2 regions of the Rahnella sp. PD4 genome follow, and region 1 is predicted to be linked to the other one. Evidence: predicted binding sites of a transcription regulator. Region 1 holds the regulator's gene; the other holds the start of a gene.
The links. Region 1 encodes Fur, which represses iron uptake genes when iron is present. Its sites were predicted from a motif close to ATAATAATGAGAACNACTATCAA; they were not measured.
Positions count from the first base shown of each region.

Region 1 (3,968 bases):
CGCTCATTTCCAGTGCTTTCCGTGGCTGAAACGTTTTAACCTTTCCTCAGTAAAACTTAGTGACTTGTTTATTCTCTCTTTTTAAATAATCTGTCGGTCTGATCCTGCCTTAAGACATATAGTTACATTTTTTCATTTTTATGTGCACTTTGTCATACTTCGATGATCAATGATTAATTACCCATTGATAATTCGCGTCGCGAAAAATACTCTTAATGTTGATTTAACCGGTTACGTCTCTGACGGCCGATTTTGATACCCGTTTGGGTTTTTGCACGAAATTTTTAGTCAAAATGAGGAATCTCTATGCACAAGCACCTTAACAGGGGCAGGGGATCGGCTTACCTGAAACCTGCCATGTATTCTCTCGCCGGCACTTTACTGAGTGGCGGAATGATGTTTTCACACGAGGCCAGCGCGGCCGGTTTTATCGATGATTCCACACTGACCGGTGGCGTGTATTACTGGCAGCGTGAACGTGACCGCAAAGATTTGAACAAAACCAAAGAAGAAACCCGTCCGGATGGCTCAAAAGTCACCGTCAATAATTCCGACTACAACAAATACGCGACTAACCTTTCACACTCCACTGCTAACCTGAATCTCGATTTTTCCTCTGGTTATGCCTGGGACATGTTTGGTATCGACGTTGCGGCCTTCACCGCCATTGAATTAGCCGAAGCCAGTGACAGCACTCATCCAAACGAAATTGCATTCTCTTCTAAAAACCACGCTTATGACGAGGATTACTCAGGTGATAAAGGCGGGGTCAGTCTCTACAAAGCGGCCGGTAAATTTAAATATGGCGGATTCTGGGGACATGCGGGCTATATTCAGCCCACAGGGCAGACGTTGATCGCACCGCACTGGAGCTTCATGCCGGGGACTTATCGCGGTGCGGAAGCCGGGTATAAACATGATTTCGGTGATGCGGGTGAACTGAGTTTCTCCTATATGTGGGCCGACGAATATAAATCGCCCTGGCATCTGGAAATGGATGATTTCCGCCAGAATGATAAGAAAACCGGCGTTTCTTATATTCACTCCCTCGGTGCGAAATATGACTTTAAAAATGACTTCGTGCTGGAAGGCGCGTTTGGTCAGGCTGAAAGTTATGTCGATCAGTACTTTGGCAAAGCCTCGTACAAAATAGATTTGCTGGGCAATCCGCTGACTACCAGCTATCAGTTCTATGGGGCAGAAGATCGTATCAGTGACAAAAATGATCCAAACAGTTTGTATGATGGTCTGGCCTGGTTGCAGGCGTTAACTTTCGGCTATACCACGGGTCAGTTCAACTGGCGTCTGGAAGGGACGATGGTGAAAGCGGAAGGGAACCAGGGTTACTTCCTGCAACGTATGACGCCGACGTATTCCTCTTCAAACGGCCGTCTTGATGTGTGGTGGGACAACCGTTCGGACTTCAACGCTAACGGTGAAAAAGCAGTATATGCAGGCGTGTTGTATGACCTGGCAAAATGGGATTTACCGGGCTTAGCCGTCGGTGGCTCCTATGTTTATGCATGGGATGCCAGGCCGAGCACTAACGCGGCTTACGACCAGAGTCAGCGCCTGAAAGAAAGCGCCTGGAGTCTGGATGCGCTGTACACCATTCAGGAAGGCCGTGCGAAAGGGACATTGTTCAAACTGCATTACACCCAGTATGACAATCATTCGGATATTCCAAGCTGGGGCGGCGGATACGGCAATATTTTCCAGGATGAAAAAGACGTGAAATTCATCGTTATCGCTCCATTCACTATTTTCTGAGGTCGCTATGTCGATGAATAAATTATTGATGACCGTGGTATCCGCTGTTCTGCTGGCGGGTTGTGCGCCGACAGCCGGTCAGGCTGAAATATCCAAAACGCGTGAGGCTTACAGCGCCTGTATTAATACGGCGGAAGGCAATCCGGATAAACTGGCATCCTGTCAGGCGGTGCTGAATGTACTGAAACAGGAAAAAGCCCACCAAAAATTTGCGGAACAGGAAACGGTTCGCGTGGTGGATTACCAGCAGTGTCTTACGGCACGCAAAACCGGTAATGGTCAGGCGTATGCCGCAGATTGCGGAAAGATATGGCAGGAAATCCGGGCCAATAACGCTCCGAAACCGTAAAACGAATCGCAGAAATCAAACCCCGGCGTGCCGGGGTTTTTTTAGGGTTGCTGAAATCCAGACATAAAAAAACCGCTTTTCAGCGGTTAATGAATTCACAGCCTGTCGGCAACGGGGTTGCCACATGCCATATTAGTGCGCAGGTTTATCGTTGTGCAAAGACTCATCTTCGCGGCAATCACCTGCTTCACAATGACCATAGAGATACAGACTATGGTTGGTCAGTTTGATGCCGTGTTTCTTAGCAATCTCACGCTGACGGCCTTCAATATACTCATCACGAAATTCGATTACACGTCCGCAATCCAGGCAGATGAGGTGATCGTGGTGATGCTGCTGAGTCAGTTCGAATACGGACTTGCCGCCTTCGAAATTATGACGGGTAACGATACCGGCGTCGTCGAACTGGTTCAGAACGCGGTAAACCGTTGCCAGGCCAATTTCTTCACCCATATCAATTAATTGCTTGTAAAGATCTTCCGCACTAACGTGATGACCTTCCGGCGCTTGCAGCACTTCCAGGATTTTGAGGCGCGGAAGCGTGACTTTTAAGCCAGCTTTCTTCAGTGCGGTGTTGTTGTCAGTCATGCGGATTCAGTCCTGTTACTATGTGCTAATCAAGTTGAGGCATGCAGCCTGTGGCATCGGCGGCACAAATTATTCGTTTAGTCTCTTCGTTTACGCAAGTGTGCCAATTGTCGTCAACGATAGCCTGTTAATAAAGATCACAATTTGCCGGTCACATTGGTAATGCAACGACTTGATCGATAGAAAAAACAGAGGAACTCAGTGTACCTTGATACGACCGAAAGTTACAATTTTGTAGCAGTTAAATTGTTAATTTCAGTAATAGTTTGGCCCTTCAATTGTAGAATAAATCCTCAGGGCCAACAGGGTTTTTAGCCAATAATTTCAGAAAGGCTGAGTTCTTCTGTGATCTGTTTCACCCAGGCATCAACACGTTCACTGGTCAGTTCCGGCTGGCGATCTTCGTCAATTGCCAGTCCTATGAAATGCTTATCATCAGCCAGGCCTTTAGAGGCTTCAAAGTGATACCCTTCGGTAGGCCAGTGTCCGACAATCACTGCGCCGCGTGGCTCAATGATATCGCGCACGGTGCCCAGTGCATCGCAAAAATATTCGGCATAGTCTTCCTGGTCACCACAGCCAAACAGTGCAACCAGCTTACCTTCGAAATCTATCTCTTCCAGCGTTGGGAAAAAGTCGTCCCAGTCACACTGCGCTTCACCGTAATACCAGGTTGGAATACCGATAAGCAAAATATCGAATTTTTCCAGATCCTCTTTGCTGCTCTTCGCAATGTCATGCACCTCTGCAACATCTTTACCCAACTGTTTCTGGATCATTTTTGCGATGTTTTCGGTGTTACCTGTATCGGATCCAAAGAAGATACCTACAACGGCCATAAGATTACCTAACCTCTTGTTCTCAATGAAGTGCTCTGCAACGCAGGCAATAATAATGCAGATGATAGCAAACTCGTGCGGCGGAGAATATGCTTCTGCTCGCCTTCTTAGCTGGGGAATAAGTTTATCGGGCAATATTTTTAAGTGTTATCGCCTTTGTGTGCTTTCACGCAGGGTGCGTTAACCTCAGGCTGAATAAGGTCAAACGCAAATTGAAGAAATAAGTCGTCACAATACTAAATTTCGAGAATATTCCGCCGATAGATGATGCGAGAGCAATCTCAACATAATAAAGAAATCGATGCCCGGAGAGGTGTTCAAACATGTCCTGGGGCACTTGCCTGCTGGTTACCTGTCTTGATTCTCCGCATCCCCCTCAATCCTCAGGCCAGAAACAGTCATGTTTCGAGAGAGGCATATCG
Region 1 covers NZ_JBLZQF010000008.1:65,004-68,971, forward strand. The annotation lists gene chiP (chitoporin ChiP) at 358-1,770, shown strand; gene chiQ (ChiQ/YbfN family lipoprotein) at 1,784-2,119, shown strand; gene fur (ferric iron uptake transcriptional regulator) at 2,252-2,707, opposite strand; gene fldA (flavodoxin FldA) at 3,019-3,546, opposite strand; gene ACOZIO_RS18705 (methyl-accepting chemotaxis protein) at 3,968-3,968, shown strand, end outside.

Region 2 (3,968 bases), on a different contig from region 1:
TGGTCATTTTATCTCCTAGTGACAGTCGCTGCCGGTAGCGGGTTTACAGCAGGCCGCCACATTGCGCGGATGCAGATGGATGCTGACCCGGCTGCGGGCTTTGCGCAGGGCGGTTAAAACGATGGCATTGAAAATCAGCACGCTCAGGATCATACCGGCGCTGTGTGCCGGATGACGGCTGAACGTCGCCGCCTGATAGAAAAGCGTGGCCAGCGAATACGCCACATTCAGTCCCCAGAAGATGGAGAACGTCATCCAGCTGCGGCTGGTTTCACGGGCAATCGCCCCCATCACCGAGACGCAAGGCACGTAAAGCAATACGAAGATCAGGTAGCTGTAAGCCGAAATCGCCGAGCCAAATTTGGTGCTCATGACGCCCATCGAGCTGACGCCCATTTCGCCGTCACCTTTGCTGGCTTCGATCGGGTTTGACAGCACGCTGATGCTGAAGGTGTCTTTCAGGCCCTGCCAGGTTGCTTTCACCGCACCGCCCAGTTCATCGAACAGATTGAAACTGGCCGCATCGAAACCTTCATGGGTGATGTGTTCGGCGGTGTAGAGCGTATTCAGCGTACCGACCACCACTTCTTTTGCCATGGCACCGGTCACCAGCCCCACGGTCGCCTGCCAGTTGTCAGGATGGACGCCCATCGGTGAGAGCACCGGTGTCAGGACTTTACTGACTGACGCCAGCGCCGAGTCATTGATGTTATCCACCGCCTTGCCGCTGAACGAGAAGCTGTTCAGTGCACCGATGAAAACACTGGCGATGACGATCACTTTACCGGCCCGCAACACGAAACCTTTCAGACGCTGCCACGTTTGCAGCAGCAGGCTTTTCAGATGCGGAACGTGATACACCGGCAGTTCCATCACAAACGGTGAGGCTTCGCCGCGCATGATGGTGTATTTCAGCAGCAGGCCGGTCAGGATGGCGACCACGATGCCTAACAGATAGAGCGAGAACACTACGGATGCGCCGTCCTGTCCGAAAAAGGCCGCGGAGAACACCGCGAAAATCGCCAGACGTGCACCGCATGACATAAACGGCGCCATCATCACGGTGATCAGACGTTCACGCGGTGCATCCAGCGTGCGGGCGCCCATAATAGACGGCACGTTACAGCCGAAGCCAACAATGAGCGGTACGAAGGATTTGCCCGGCAGACCCAGTGACTGCATCAGTCTGTCCATGACGAACGCGGCACGCGCCATATAACCGGAGTCTTCAAGGAATGACAGAAACAGATACATCATGCCAATTTGAGGCACCAGCGGCAGCACGGTGTTGATACCGCCGCCTATCCCCTGCGCCAGAAAAATGGTCAGCCACTGCGGGAAATGCAGGGTAAAGCCTATCCACTGCATACCCTGAATGAAAATCGCAGCTGAGCCGATATCGAAAATAGGTTGCAGCGCGCCGCCGATGTTGATGGCCAGTACGAACATCAGATACATCACCAGCAGAAAAACCGGCACGCCCAGAAAGCGGTTGAGGATCACCCGATCGAGCACCTGCGTCAGTTTATTCGGTGCCGTGAGATGAGAATTGCTGACCTCCGCGCAGAGTGTCGCGATACTCTGATAACGCGCATCGGCAATCAGCAGCGCCGGGTCTTCCAGTTTTTGCTCAGCCAGCCGGGCTTTCACCTGCGGCAATAAAGCGTGCGCGTTGCCTGCGTGTGTCTGGCTATAAATATCCCCTTCAAGCATTTGCAGCGCCAGCCAGCGGCGTTGTTGTAGCGACATGTCTTGCGGCATGCCGGCGGCCAGCACATCGACTTCCTGTTGCAGCAGCGGATGATATTGCACACGCTCCAGCTCAGCCACCTGAGGCAATGCGTCGATGGCAACTTTCAGTTCCTGGATGCCACTGGCCCGGGTAGAGATCAGCGCCACCACCGGGCAACCCAGACGGGCAGACAGCGCAGGGATATCAATATTGATGTTCTGGATTTTGGCGATATCAAGCATGTTCAGCGCCACGATGCACGGTACGCCCAGTTCCAGCAGTTGCAGCGTCAGGTACAAGTTACGCTCGAGGTTTGAGGCATCCACGACGTTGATCATCAGATCCGCGTCGCCGCTAAGAATGTAATGGCAGGCAATTTGTTCATCGAGCGAGGTTTGCTCGGAAATGGTGGTCAGGGAGTAGGTACCGGGTAAATCCACCAGCGTAATCTGATGTTCTGCGGTGGCGAACTGACCTTCTTTGCGCTCGACAGTGACGCCTGCCCAGTTACCGACACGCTGACGGGAACCGGTTAACTGATTGAAAAGGGTGGTTTTACCTGAGTTCGGATTACCAATCAGGCCGATAGTTAATGGTTTCATACGTTAAAGTCTGCGTGTGAGAAAAGGTGAATATGCAAGCGCAAGGCCCGCCGCGAAAAATGTACTGTCACCGGCCTGACGGGGGATCAGGCCATCATCTCGAGCTGCAGCAGATCGAGATCTTTTCTGCGGACCACCAGGCTGGTACGGCGGGTTTCAATTTGTACCGGATCGCCCATCGGCGCCACGCGGATTATGTTGAAAAATGAACCCGGCAACATCCCGAGTGACAGCAGTTTCTGCCGGTAAGCCGGGCTGATTTCGTGTGAAAAGCCGGTAATTTTATAAGCACGTTTTGACTGAAGTTGCATAATTCCTCGCGAGGCGATCAGGCATTAATGGATGACGGCGTTTTAGTGATTTTGCGCCGTGCGTCCTTGCCCGGTGGTTCCACTGACTGGCGATTTATGTTGCTAAAAATATTGCTCTGAAATTGTCCCTGGTGCGAAATGGCCAGCCTGAAACTGGCGGTGCACTGAATACACAAAGAAGTACAAATGAGAATAATTATCATAATTAGTACGCGTATGGAGACAAAAGAAAAGAGGTGGGCCTCTTCGCGGGTATCTCCACCGCGTCGCTATCCTATGCCTGCGGGATGTGCGTTTTATTGATTTACCTCAGTGATTGATTCATTAGGAGAGAGTTTAAAAAGTGTCGAAAAAAGAGGCGTAAAAAAAGCCGCTGATTATCAGCGGCTTTCACAGGGAGAGGAGCAAAAGGAAAATTACCGTTTTTTACTCAGTGCAGCTGCCAGCGCATCGGCCATCGCGTTGTTACCGGCAGGAGCCGCATTGCGCCCCGCCGGTTTGCCCGGTGAATGACGCTTCTGATTATCGCGGGAATCTGTCGCCGGTGCGGAAGGACGCCGTGCCGGTGCTTCGCCGGGCTGTTCGTCCAGTCGCATAGTCAGCGCGATACGTTTACGTTGCAGATCGACTTCCATCACTTTGACTTTCACGATGTCACCCGCCTTCACCACTGTGTGAGGATCTTCGACGAATTTGTTCGCAAGCGATGAGATGTGAACCAGACCGTCCTGATGGACGCCAATATCGACGAACGCACCAAAGTTGGTAACGTTAGTGACAGAACCTTCGAGGATCATACCCGGCATCAGGTCGTTCATGGTTTCGACGCCATCGGCAAAGGTGGCGGTTTTGAACTCAGGACGCGGATCGTGCCCCGGTTTTTCCAGCTCTTTGATAATGTCGGTGACCGTTGGCACACCGAACTGCTCATCGGTGAATTCGCTGGCTTTCAGGCCGCGTAACACATTGGAATCACCCATCAGATCTTTCAGTGCCAGCTGTGTCGCTGCCAGAATGCGTTCCACGACCGGATAGGTTTCCGGGTGAACTGTCGAGGCGTCGAGCGGATTATCGCCGTGGTTGATGCGCAGGAAGCCCGCGCATTGTTCAAAGGCCTTTGGCCCCAGACGGCTGACTTTCAGCAACTGCCCGCGGTTACGGAACTGACCGTTTTCATCGCGCCAGCTGACAATATTCTGCGCCATCATGCGGGTCAGGCCCGCCACGCGGGTCAGCAGAGGAACGGAAGCGGTGTTGAGATCGACACCCACGGCGTTCACACAGTCCTCCACGACGGTATCGAGTTTTTTCGCCAGCTGGCTC
Region 2 covers NZ_JBLZQF010000005.1:69,922-73,889, reverse strand. The annotation lists gene ACOZIO_RS14355 (FeoC-like transcriptional regulator) at 1-7, opposite strand, end outside; gene feoB (Fe(2+) transporter permease subunit FeoB) at 16-2,334, opposite strand; gene feoA (ferrous iron transporter A) at 2,421-2,645, opposite strand; gene ACOZIO_RS14340 (Tex family protein) at 3,062-3,968, opposite strand, start outside.
Region 2: the regulator Fur is predicted to act here: its motif matches at 2,832-2,854, upstream of feoA (ferrous iron transporter A).